DNA from 4 places in the Corynebacterium sp. L4757 genome. Region 4 is predicted to be linked to each of the others. Evidence: riboswitches for the same ligand, from Rfam matches in the RefSeq annotation. Region 4 holds a riboswitch; each other region holds the start of a gene.

Region 1 (3,207 bases), on a different contig from region 4:
GGGCTGGCTGTGGCGATTGTGTCGTTAGGCGCTCAGCGTCTCCTTCGCGGCGTCAGCAGTACTGACGTCTGCCTGGTCCTTGTCTTTCTTCAGGGTGGGGCGCAGCAGCAGCATGGCGATCGCGATGACGATCAGGACGCTAGCTTCGTGGACAAGCATGCCAATCGACATGGTCACCCCACCGAGCAGCACACCGACCAACAGGATCGCCACGGTGGCCAGGGCGATGGCGATATTGACCCGCATGGTGCGTACCGTGCGCTGGGCCAGACCCAGGGCGTACGGCAGGCGGGGGAGCTTGTCGGCCATCAGGGCGATATCGGCTGTCTCGATGGCGGCAGGTGAGCCAGCGGCCCCCATCGCCACGCCGATGTCGGCCTGAGCGAGTGCCGGCGTGTCGTTGACACCGTCGCCGATCATGGCCACGGTGCGGCCCTGGGCCTGCAGGTCCTTGACGATAGTGAGCTTGTCCTCGGGCATGAGTTCGGCCCGGACCTCGTCGACCCCGAGTTCGGCGGCGACGTTGCGGGCCACCCGCTGCGCGTCACCGGTGGCCATGATCACGCGCACACCCTTGTCATGCAGCGATCGGATAGCGGCCGGTGCGTCGTCACGGATGGTGTCGGCCACGGCGACGATGCCGATGGCGCGTCCGTCGACACCGACGTACATGGCGGTCTTGCCCTGGTCATTGAGTTCAAGGATGCGGGTGGTGTCCGGGGCGTGGTCGAGCATGTCGGCGGAACCGACGGCGACGGTATGGTCGTCGATCTTCGCGATGATGCCCTTGCCGGTGACCGGTTTGGCTTTCTCGACCATTTCGATGGTCAGTCCCTTGTTCTCCGCGCCGCGGATGATCGCCTCGGCCAGGGGGTGCTCGGAGGCGGTTTCGGCACGGGCGGCCAGGGTGAGCACCTCATCATCCGAGTAGGCAGAGTCGAGGACGTCGACGTTGGTCAGCTCGGGGCGGCCGTTGGTCAGGATGCCGGTCTTGTCGACGACCACGGTGTCGACCTTCGCGGAGGTCTCCAGGTATTCGCCACCCTTGATGAGCACCCCGTCCTTAGCGGAGCGTCCGATACCGGCGACAATCGAGACCGGGATGGAGATGACCAGCGCCCCGGGGAACGCGACGAAGACGTCGCAGGCGGCGATCTCCGTGTAGTCGATGCGTGTGCATTCGCTGGGTTCCATGAACTCACGGCCCCAGTGCTCTCTGCGGTGGGCGCAGTGCACATCCCACCCCTGCGCTTCGAGCCGGTCGATCTCGGCCTGTTCCAGGGCCTTCGTCGTCGCCATGACCTGTCCTCCTTCATGCTCGCCCGACACCTTCCATTCTACCGTCCAAGGCCGACACCGACCAGTGACTCCACCCGTGAGACGGGCACTTGCTCCATCGGGCACAGTCGCAGCACTGGATAGGTGCGCAGCCGATCCCAACACCAGCATCCCGCAGCGGGCAATCCGCGCAGGGTGTATCTGTGACGGCACTCTGGTAGATTCGGGTTGCACCGAGGGGTGTCCCGTCAAGGGGCTGAGATACCACTGGACGTTGTCAGCGTGGTGACCCTAGAACCTGATCCGGATCATGCCGGCGAAGGGACTGGTCTAGCAGGGCTTCTTTCCTTCGCTGGCCTCCCCATTAGGAGGTTACAGTGTCCCATTCTGTTGTCGGCCCCGCGACGTCCTCAGTCGAGGTGCGCCCGAGGGTCGCGGTCATTTCCGTCCTCATCAAAGATGACCATGTCCTCTTGGTGCGTCGCGCGAACCCTCCTGATGCAGGATTCTGGGGATTCCCGGGCGGGAAGATCGAATTCGGAGAAACGATCACCAAAGCCGCCGAACGCGAACTCGGTGAAGAAACCAGCATCATCGGTCAGGCGACCGGTGTTTTGACTTCCGTTGACGCGTTCAGCCGAGACGAGACTGGACGGTTGGACAGTCACTACGTGCTTATCGCCGTGCTCTGCCAGTGGCGCTCGGGGCAACCCCACGCTGGCGACGACGCCCTCGAAGCACGCTGGTTCCCCCTCGACGAGGTCGACGAGGCCCGCCTGACTCTGAGCAAGGATGTCGCCGAGGTCGCCCGCTACGCCGCCACACAGCAGCAGAAGGAAGTGCACGCATGACGATCAAGAACGTCCTATCCATCGCAGGCACCGACCCCACTGGCGGGGCGGGCATCCACGCCGATCTCAAAGCCTTCTCAGCGAGGGGCACCTACGGTATGGCCGCGATCACCGCGGTCGTGGCACAGAACACGCGCGGTGTGCGCTCGTTCATGCCCCTTGATCCCTCTTTCGTCGGTGAGCAGATCGATGCAGTGTTCGACGATGTGCGCGTCGACGCGGTAAAGATCGGTATGGTCGCCAACGCCGCGATCGCCGAGGTCATCGCCGAGCGCCTGCAATACCACGAAGCCGAGACCGTGGTCCTTGATCCGGTGATGGTCGCCAAGAGCGGCGACAGGCTGTTGGACGACGATGCGGTCGCAGCCATCCGAGACACGCTCGTGCCACTGGCCACGATCATCACCCCGAACCTTCCCGAAGCCGCCGTGCTCCTCGACACCACAGATGTCACCCGCTTGGGGCAGATGGAGGACCAGGCCACCGGGCTGCGTGGCCTTGGCTGTCAGTGGGCGCTACTCAAAGGCGGGCATCTCACGAACGAGACGGTCAGTGTCGACTACCTCGCCGGCCCCGACGGGATCTCCACCTACACCTCTCCCAGGATCGAAACCCTCAACGACCACGGCACCGGCTGCACCTTGTCCTCGGCGATCACCGCACTGCTACCTGACCACACCGTGCCCGAAAGCGTTGAACGGGCGAAGACCTACCTGCACGGCGCTCTCGTTGCCAGCGACCGCCTCGACGTCGGCCAAGGTCACGGTCCCCTGCATCACTTCCACCAGCTCTGGCCGCGCGGGTAGGGATGCAGAACAGCCCCTCCTCGTTCCGATCGGTAGAGCTAACCACTTCGACTCATGAAAGGAGCCGTGACGATGACGCGAAAGATGTTTCTCGCCGGCCCGTTCAAAGCTCTCGTCGACGCCGACACCCATGTGATGGGCGACGCCGCGATCGACAAGTACACCTCGATCATCGACTTCTTCGAAACCCAGGGGTGGGATGTGCACTGCGCCCACCGCAGAGAGCACTGGGGCCGTGAGTTCATGGAACCCAGCGAATGCACACGCATCGA
Region 2 (3,207 bases), on a different contig from region 4:
CAGGTGGTCTTCCCGGAGCCGTTTGCGCCGGTAATAACCGTTGAAGCTCCTTCCGGTACTGCTAGTGTGCGCGGTGGCCCAAAGCGGCAGACGAGGTCGGTGGACCAGAGGGCTGAGGGGGCATCGGCAGGCACTGGCTGAGATTGCGGTAACCCCGTGACGCGGCGGGCGGCGATGGCAGGTCCGATGTCGCCATCGTAGGTAATCTCGCCGTGCTCAAGGACCAGCGCGCGGTGAAGAACTGATTCCCATTCGGAGTAATTGTGCTCGATAACGATCAGAGTTGCGCCGGTTTCTTGAACCGTGTGCGCTACTGCGGCGATGACATCGGCGGCGCCCTCGGGGTCCAGGTTGGCGGTGGGTTCATCAAGCAGGATGACCTCAGCACCCATGGCGATGACTCCCGCGAGTGCCAGGCGTTGCTTCTGCCCACCGGAAAGCCTGGCGGTGGGATGGTTGATATCTAAGTTCAATCCAACCATCTCAAGCGCTGCGTGGACGCGGCGCCAAATCTCATCGCGCTCAAGGCCCAAATTCTCGCAGCCAAAAGCGACGTCGTCGCCAATGCGGGAGGCGATCACCTGGGAATCAGGGTCTTGGAGGACAAGTCCGACGGTGGATGCATCAATGTGCAACTCCCCTACTAGCGTGCCTTCATCATCGCCGCCGAGTACGCCGGCAAGAGCCGCGAGCAGGGTGGATTTTCCCGAACCTGAGTCACCGGCGAGCAAAATACGTTCCCCGTGCTCGATGCTCAAAGAGACGTTATTAATTGCGGGCTGGGTGCGTCCGGCGTGCTGCCAGGTCAGCCCTGACGTGTAAATCTGTGGCATTTAGTTAGCGCGCTGCTCACGTCCTACAGCGAAGCGGTCCAGGGCGCCAGTCTTGGCCAGCGCTTTCACGGCGTAGAAGCCCAAGGCGCCAGCAAGAAGCGCGCCGGAGATGACCAGGCACGTTAAGTAGATGAGATTGAACTCCAGTGACTTGGCAATGTTGGCGGAAGTGAATAGCTCCAGTACGTAGGCACCGAGTGCGGCACCGATACCGCCGAGGACTGCTACGGAGAGACTGAAGCGCTTGTACAGGAAGATAGCGAAGACGATTTCAACGCCGATGCCCTGAGCGAGTCCTGAATAGAGCGTTTCTGGTCCCCATTGGGAACCAAAGACTGCCGAGACCGTAGCAGCAAGAGTCTCCACATATAGTGCTGCGCCAGGCTTGCGGATGATGAGTGCGCCGATGACGCCACCGATGAGCCACACGCCGGTGGCCATGCCGCCGAGACCTGGAGTGAGCGCGTCCATCGCCATGAACCACGCATAGCCGACTGAGTTCCACAGTACGAAGACCAGACCACAGGCCACGGCCAAGATGGAAGCAACGATGATGTCCACAACCCGCCACTGGAGCGTTCGACGCGCTTGAGCTTGGGCAGGGTTAGCTAAAGTAGCCATTTCTTTATCCTTTCGCCGGCATTATCCGGTTCAAGTTCGACGGTTTCCATAACGCCTGCGCTATGGCTCTCAGCCCGCACATTGCTTGCGAGCACCCGTAAATGAATGTTGTGCCTATAACAGTTACCAGATGGCGGTAAGAAAGACGAATGCGGCGTCGATGCCCTGATTGACCAGGAACATCGACGCCGCATTCGGGGTGTTGTGTCGGGAGATTACACCTTAGAAGGTGAAGTCCTCATCCAGTGGGACGGAAGCGCCGGTGAACTCACCGAAGCCGTCATCGCCGTAGATGGAATCGCCATAAGTCGGAATCGAGTATGCCGCATTGCGGGCAGCCTCGGTCGGCTTAACGGAGATGTTGCGGTAACGGGAGATACCAGTACCAGCTGGGATCAGCTTACCGATGATGACGTTCTCCTTGAGACCGATGAGCTTATCGGAGCGTTTGTTAATAGCGGCATCGGTAAGCACGCGGGTGGTCTCCTGGAAGGATGCGGCCGAGAGCCAAGACTCGGTAGCCAAGGAAGCCTTGGTGATACCCATAATCTCAGAACGCAGCTGAGCTGGTTCCTTGCCCTCTGCCTGCATACCAGCGTTGACCTGGCGTGCCTCAGAAAGGTCAACCAAGGTACCTGGCAGCAAGTCGGTGTTACCGGAATCGATAACAGTACCGCGACGCAGCATCTGACGGATGATGATCTCGATGTGCTTATCGTGGATAGCCACACCCTGAGTACGGTAAACCGCCTGAACCTCATCAATGAGGTGCTTCTCCACACCACGACGACCGAGAACCTCGAGCACGTCATGTGGGTCAGCAGCGCCACGCATCAAACGAAGACCGGTGGTGACATGGTCACCGTCGCGCAGGGAGCGCTCGATCATCGCATTCGGGTTAGATTCCATCGGGCGACGTACCTGAGCCAGGCCCTGACGCTTCGACAGCTTCTCGTAGACCACGTTGTCCGAACCATCATCTGGGGTGATGGTCAAAGTCCAGAAGTTACCTTCATCGGACAGGGAGATGGTGCCATCGACGGAAGCGATTGGTGCGCGGTTCTTCGGGTTACGAGCCTCGAAAAGCTCCTGAACACGAGGCAGACCGCCGGTAATATCGCCACCGACACCACCCTGGTGGAAGGTACGCATTGTCAGCTGGGTACCAGGCTCACCAATGGACTGAGCTGCAACAATACCGACTGCCTCGCCGATATCGACCAGCTGGCCAGAAGCCATGGACTTGCCGTAGCACTTCGCACACACGCCGGCTGGGGTCTGACAGGTCAGTACGGAACGAACCTTAACCTGTGGAATACCAGCAGCAACCAGCTTATCGGTGAGCTCTTCGGTCAGGTCAGCGCCTGCTTCAGCAACGACGTTGCCTTCAGAGTCCTTGACGTCGGTTGCCACAACGCGGCCCGATGCTGAGGTCTCCCACAGCTCGTGGACAGCGTAGGTGCCCTCAGCGATTTCCTCACTGATTGGGACGCGCACACCCTGGCGGGTGCCACAGTCATCCTCGCGGACGATAACGTCCTGAGCAACGTCAACCAGACGACGGGTCAGGTAGCCAGAGTCAGCGGTACGCAGAGCGGTATCCGCCAGACCCTTACGGGAACCGTGGGAGTTGTTGAAGTACTCCAGAACCGACAGACCTTCACGGAAGGAGGTCTTAATCGGACGGGTGATGTAGTCACCCTTGGAGTTCACAACCATGCCCTTCATGCCGGCCAGGGTCCAGATCTGACGC
Region 3 (3,207 bases), on a different contig from region 4:
GGATGCGCAGACGAGCTCCGCACCAAAAGGCTGGTCACCGCGGTCGATGGAATGCGCCCACTCGGTGTGGATATCGCCGGTGAGGAAAAGCGGATTCGCGCCGGTGTTCTGATTATGCCTGGCCAAGGTATCCAACAAGCGGGAGCGCTCATTGGTGTAGCCATCCCACTGATCGCCATTGAGCGGCATGTTGGTGATATTTTCACTTAAGACTGCTGCCACGGAGGATGTCTGGGCATCGGCTTCCAGCGTCATGAGGTTGAGCGGGGAAAACATCACCGAATTGCCCAGCACATTCCAGGCCACATCCGAAGATTCAATCTTGCGGGTCAGCCACTGATATTGCTCGCCACCCAACATGGTGCGGCTGGGATCAGTCGCGGTGGATACGGATGCGGTGGTGTCTTTATCGCGGTAGGTACGCAGGTCCATGATGGTTAGCTCCGCCAAGTTGCCGAAGGTAAAAGAGCGGTAGATATGGCCATTATCAGATGGACTGGTGGCGCGCACGGGCATCCACTCAAAATAGGCCTGCATCGCGGCATCGCGCCGAGATTGCCAGGAACCATGCGTTGCCGGGTCATGGTTTTCAGCACCATCACGCCAAGAATTATTAGCGGTTTCATGGTCATCCCACACTACAATCCACGGCAGTGCCGCGTGAGCTGCCTGCAGGTTCGTATCGGTGCGATATTGCGCATAGCGGCGACGATAATCCTCCAGGGTGACAATCTCATGCTGAGGATCATGAATGCGTACCGGGCCATTGCCGGCGTATTCGCCGGTGCCATATTCATAGATATAGTCACCGAGAAATACCGTGGCATCAAAAGCATCAGCGCGCTCGGCCATATCCCGGTAGGCGCTGAAATAGCCAGACTCCCAATTGGCACACGAGGCCACAGCCAAGGTCAATTCATCCAGAGGAGTGCCGGGCGCCGGTGCTGTTTTGGTACGGCCAGTCGGGGAGACCGTGCCGGCGTATTCACCTGAGCGCACGAAGAAGCGATAGAAATACACCGTCGCTGGTTGTAGATTCAAGGGGTCGATGTGGATGGTGTAATTGGAGGAGGCATCGGTAAGCACTGCTCCCGATGCCACGATGGCGGCAAACTCCCTATCGGCAGCAACTTGCCATTCGACGCTGACCTGCGGTTCATTCGCGGTGATGCGCGTCCAGAGGACAATGGAATTGGATATTGGGTCGCCGGAAGCCACGCCGTGGGCAAAGGGCGGCGGGGCAAGCTGTGGTTCGGGCCGGTTCGCTGTTGCAACAGGGAAATTGCTAGCGGTCAAGGTTGCCGCTGCGGTGGTGGTGCCAGCGGCATAGAGCATAGTTCGGCGCGAAAACTTCTTCACGTTATTCATCGTGGGGCTTGCGCGAAGGTCCGGCAACTTGGGAAAAGAAAATTCTTGTCTGGTTAGTTCGCGGTTTACCTAAACGTTAATTGTGCTCATCGCCGCACTTCTAATCAGAGTGAAAGACCAGCTTACAGGCGCGGTGGATGTGATGTTGTTGACAAAACTACCCAGGCGCGCTTGACTGGTTGCCACGTACCTCAACGGGTGCCCAATGCATTGGGCTGAGATGGCGCTAAAGCAGCGCGGGACCGTTTGAACCTGTTGGTTAATACCGTCGAAGGAAGAGAGGGGCATGTTAGTGCCTGCGTTAGATCTGCGCTGCTACATGATCACCGGATACGGCAGTGATGCCGATATCATCGCCACCGCCCGCAGTGCCGCCCATGGTGGTGCGGGCGTGATTCAAGTTCGTTCCAAGCCCATTGATGCAGGCCACCTGCTGGAACTTTCAGAAAAGATTGCTGTGGCGGTGGCGGATATCAACCCGCAGACCAGGGTGCTTATTGATGACCGCGTGGATATCGTCGCCATATTGATGCGCCGCGGGATTCCCGTCCACGGTGTGCACGTGGGGCAAAGTGATATTCCGGTCACCGCGGTGCGTGAGCTGCTGGGACCTGAGGTAATCATCGGGCTGACCACCGGCACCGCGGAGCTTGTCACCCAAGCCAATGAGCACGCAGACATCATTGATTATATCGGCGCAGGCCCATTTCGTCCCACCCCAACCAAAGATTCCGGGCGCCCGCCCATCGGGCTTGAGGGCTACCCGCAGCTGGTTAAGCTTTCACGCTTGCCGATGGTCGCCATCGGCGACGTTCAACCCTCCGACGTGAAGGCGCTTGCCGGAACCGGGATTGATGGCGTAGCGATGGTACGTGCATTCAGCGAAGCTCATAACCAAGGCTCTGAGCAGGTCAAGAGCCTTGCTGGGCAGATTATTGCTGACTTTGATGCTGGCCGGGCAGGTGTTTGTGCATGAGCCGCGCGATAGTCATTGGTGGCGGCATTATTGGCCTTGCCACCTGCTTTGAATTCCAGGACGCCGGATTTGAGGTCACGCTCATCGATCCGGACTCGATTTCTGGTGCGACCCATCATGCCGGTGGAATGCTGGCGCCCACAGCTGAGGTGCAATACCAGCAGCAATCCCTGGTGCCTTTGATGAAGGAGTCCGCGCAGCTTTATCCGGACTTGATTCATCGCGTTGCAGCACATACAGACTTACCCACGGGCTATCGCACCGAGGGCACATTACTCATTGGTGCCGATAGAGCAGATGCGCAGCACTTAAATGACCTGATTTCCTACATCCAGGCTGAAGGCTTAGAGATTGATGCTTTGACCACGCGTGCAGCGCGGCAGCTAGAACCAGCGCTGTCCCCACGGATTGCGCGCACCGCACTCATTGATGGTGACCACCAGCTAGACCCGCGGCTTTTCGCCCGCGCTCTTTTTGATGCCGTCTTAAACCGCGGTGCCGAGCATATCCGTAAGAAAGTGGTAGCTATTGCTCAAGAACCTGTCGGTGCCGGTGGCAGTGTCAGCGCTGCGGTGAGGTTGGAATCAGGCGAGGTCATTGAAGTGGGCCCTGATGACAAGGTGGTTCTGGCCGCCGGCTTGGGCGCTGCACACATCACCGGGTGGTTTGAGGGAGAGCATCCTTTACAACTGCGCCCGGTTTATGGCGATGTGCTGCGCGTGCGCGTACCGGAATCTTTACAGCCGTTGACCACGCGCGTGATTCGCGGATTTGTGGAAGATAGACCCATCTATGTCATCCCGCGCGAAGACGGCACGGTCACCATCGGTGCCACCAGCCGTGAGGACCAACCACATCCCAGT
Region 4 (3,207 bases):
CCTGCGTGGGAGAGCTGGACAATGAGTCAGTAGAGGTATCAGTCTTTGATGAGGAAACCGGCACAACGCTTGTCGATGGCCCCGCCACGACCTTCGATAATGGCTTTGCCGGGTTTTGGGTTCCGCGCGGAAGCGCCGGTACCATCACGGTGAATTACCAGGGATTAGAGGGCACAACGGAATTTGCCACGGGAACAGAAGACGCAACGTGTATCACCGATTTGCGCCTTAGCTAGGGTGTGAAGCCCACACTTGTTTTATGGCTGCGGCAAAAGCGTCAATGTCGTTTTCAGTGGTGTCGAAGGAGCACATCCAGCGCACTTCATTGCGTGTGGCATCCCAGTCGTAGAAGTGGAAGTTTTGGCGCAGTTCATCGGCAATGTCGTCGGGCAGGGTGGCAAAGACCGCATTAGATTCGGTGGTTTGGGTAAATTTCAAGCCCGGTAGGTTCGCTTCTTCCAGGGAGCTGCGTAGGCGCTTGGCCATCGCGTTGGAATGACGAGCGTTATTAAGCCACACGTCGCCTTCATATAGGGCGATGATTTGTGCGGAGATAAACCGCATTTTGGAAGCTAATTGCATCGATAGTTTGCGCACAAACGGCAACGCCTCCGCGCCACCGACTAGCGCATCGGGGTTAAGAATTACCACGGCCTCAGCCCCGAGTGCACCATTTTTGGTTCCACCCAGGCTTAAAACATCCACGCCAGCCTCGGTAGTAAAAGCAGACAGCGGCAGCCCGAGTGTTGCGGCCGCATTTGAAAGACGCGCACCATCCATATGCAAGGCCATGCCGCGGGCATGGACATGATCTGCCAATGCGCGGATTTCTTCGGGGGTATAGCAGGTACCCATCTCTGTGGTCTGCGAAATGGAGACCACCAGTGGCTGCGCGCGGTGTTCATTGCCAAAGCCCCAGGCTTCACGGTCGACGAGTTCTGCGGTGAGTTTGCCATTGGCAGTTGGCACTGGCAATAACTTGATGGAACCCATGCGTTCGGGTGCGCCGCCTTCATCGACATTGATGTGCGCAGTCGCAGCACAAATCACCGCGCCCCACCGCGGCAGCAACGCCTGCAAGCCCACCACGTTTGCGCCAGTTCCGTTAAAAACCGGATACGCGGTGGCGGTGGAGCCAAAATGTTTCACGATGACATCGTCAAGCAATGCCGTGTACTCATCCGCCCCATATGCCGCCTGGTGCCCGCCGTTAGCTGTCGTCAACGCCGCCAGTACCTCCGGGGCAATGCCGGAATAATTATCGGAAGCGAAACTGTGCGCTTGTACGTTATGCAAGGATTTCACGCGGGACTCCTTCGAGATTCTTCGGCTCTGCAGAAAACCGTACACCGCACCGAACTCGCGCGATAAAAATTTCTCCCCCGGCATGTTCTGATATTAAAAGTTATTGCCGGGACACGCGGCCTGGGCTAGTGTGGTGCGTTAAGACACGGGGTGCCGTAAAGACCGGCTGAGATAACACCCGTCGAACCTGATCTAGTTAGTACTGGCGAAGGGATTGTCCGGATGAAACTGGCTGTGCGCGGATACCATTGGTGTCCTATTGAGCGCTGCGGTGATGCTGCACATTCTTCTTCGTCAGAGGAAGAAAGCGAAAGGCCATGACCTTATCTTTTGCCGCAGCATTGCTCGGTGAACTACGCGCGCACAATCCTTTGGTGCAGTGCATAACCAATTCGGTGGTTACCAACTTCACCGCCAATGTGGTGCTTGCTATCGGGGCGGCACCAGCGATGACGGACATCGTCGGGGAAGCAGGCCCTTTCGCCCGGGTCGCGGGCGGGGTACTGGTGAATTTGGGAACCCCCACGCCGGAGCAGCGCCTAGCGATGGAAGAAGCCGTCGCCGCCGCCAACGAATCTGCAACACCGTGGGTGTTGGATCCAGTGGCGATTGGCGCTTTGCCCATTCGCACGGCCTTGGCGCAGAAACTCGCGCCGCAAACCCCGTTTGCGATTCGCGGTAATGCCTCTGAGATTCTTGCCCTGACAGGGGAAGGAGCCGGCGGCAAGGGCGTGGAGTCCACGGATTCCACAGAAGCCGCCGCGCCGGGCGCGATTGCTTTGGCGCAGCGTCTCAACACCGTGGTGGCGGTATCCGGGCCGGAGGATTTCATCACCGATGGTACGCGCGTTATCCGCGTGGCTAACGGCGATGAGCTTTTAACCAAAGTCACCGGCGGCGGTTGTGCGCTGGGCGCGTTGATAGCTGCGTTCGCTGCGGTGCGCGGGACAAATTCCCCAGTCGAGGCAGTCGCCGCCGCGCATGCAGTCTACGGCATTGCAGCCGAACAGGCCGCCGCGCAAGCAGCAGGTCCAGGGTCTTTCGCAGTTTCGCTTATCGATGCCCTCTCCACCCTCACCCCGTCCGCCATCTCCTCGGAGCAGCGCATCCGGGAGTACGCGGCATGAGCAGCAACCAGGATTATGGCATCTATTTAGTCACCGACCCGGTGCTGTGTGGAACCCGCGGCGTAGTGGAAACTGTACGTCTGGCCGTGGACGGTGGCGTGCAAACGGTGCAGCTACGCGATAAAAATGCCAGCTTTGACCAGCAGCTATCCCAACTAGATCAGCTCGCAGCTGTCATCGATGGCCGCGCGAAGCTAGTGATCAACGACCGCCTCGATGTCGCCGTCGAAGCTCAAAGGCGTGGCATTGCCATCGACGGTGTGCACCTTGGTCAAGGTGACGAAGCGGTCCTGACCGCCCGCGAAGCCCTTGGAGCGGGCGCCGTCATCGGACTTACCGCCAATACCGAAGATCACCTCGCTGCCGTTGCCGCACTTCCCGCAGGCACCGTGGATTATGTCGGCGTCGGTGTTATCCGGCCGACTTCTACCAAGCCGGATCATCCACCAGCACTGGGCATCGCGGGCTTTGCGCACCTGACCGCGTTGTCATCAGCGCCGACCGTGGCCATCGGTGGTGTCCTCCAAGAAGACATCGCTGATCTGCGATCCGCTGGAGCCGCAGGCGTCTGCTTTGTCTCCGCGCTATGTGCTGCCGAGGATCCCGAGCATGTCGCCCGCAGCATGGCCGAATCCTGGAAGGAATAAAGAAAACCGTGAAAACTACATCAATTTCTCTTCGCACCATCGCCGCAGCCGGCGTCCTTGCTCTTGCTACCTTGCTGACTAGCTGTGCGGGAGGTGATGCGGCGGAGGAGGCATCGACAAGCAATGCG

Evidence for each region. Region 4 has a riboswitch for thiamine pyrophosphate ahead of thiM (hydroxyethylthiazole kinase). Riboswitches for the same ligand answer to the same signal wherever they lie in the genome.
Region 1: another riboswitch for thiamine pyrophosphate. It lies ahead of ACG98I_RS11630 (NUDIX hydrolase); the one in region 4 lies ahead of thiM (hydroxyethylthiazole kinase).
Region 2: another riboswitch for thiamine pyrophosphate. It lies ahead of ACG98I_RS02985 (ECF transporter S component); the one in region 4 lies ahead of thiM (hydroxyethylthiazole kinase).
Region 3: another riboswitch for thiamine pyrophosphate. It lies ahead of ACG98I_RS12085 (thiamine phosphate synthase); the one in region 4 lies ahead of thiM (hydroxyethylthiazole kinase).

What each region holds. Positions count from the first base shown of each region.
Region 1 is NZ_JBIMEN010000011.1:543-3,749, reverse strand. It holds partial or broken gene ACG98I_RS11635 (heavy metal translocating P-type ATPase) at 25-1,128, opposite strand; TPP riboswitch at 1,505-1,621, shown strand; gene ACG98I_RS11630 (NUDIX hydrolase) at 1,656-2,129, shown strand; gene thiD (bifunctional hydroxymethylpyrimidine kinase/phosphomethylpyrimidine kinase) at 2,126-2,935, shown strand; gene ACG98I_RS11620 (nucleoside 2-deoxyribosyltransferase) at 3,008-3,207, shown strand, end outside.
Region 2 is NZ_JBIMEN010000002.1:122,926-126,132, reverse strand. It holds gene ACG98I_RS02990 (ABC transporter ATP-binding protein) at 1-833, opposite strand, end outside; gene ACG98I_RS02985 (ECF transporter S component) at 834-1,454, opposite strand; TPP riboswitch at 1,445-1,563, opposite strand; gene ACG98I_RS02980 (DNA-directed RNA polymerase subunit beta') at 1,677-3,207, opposite strand, start outside.
Region 3 is NZ_JBIMEN010000013.1:18,406-21,612, reverse strand. It holds gene ACG98I_RS12090 (alkaline phosphatase D family protein) at 1-1,368, opposite strand, end outside; TPP riboswitch at 1,553-1,663, shown strand; gene ACG98I_RS12085 (thiamine phosphate synthase) at 1,655-2,344, shown strand; gene thiO (glycine oxidase ThiO) at 2,341-3,207, shown strand, end outside.
Region 4 is NZ_JBIMEN010000010.1:49,390-52,596, reverse strand. It holds gene ACG98I_RS11520 (CueP family metal-binding protein) at 1-236, shown strand, start outside; gene ACG98I_RS11515 (threonine aldolase family protein) at 229-1,305, opposite strand; TPP riboswitch at 1,442-1,537, shown strand; gene thiM (hydroxyethylthiazole kinase) at 1,623-2,432, shown strand; gene thiE (thiamine phosphate synthase) at 2,429-3,079, shown strand; gene ACG98I_RS11500 (ABC transporter substrate-binding protein) at 3,088-3,207, shown strand, end outside.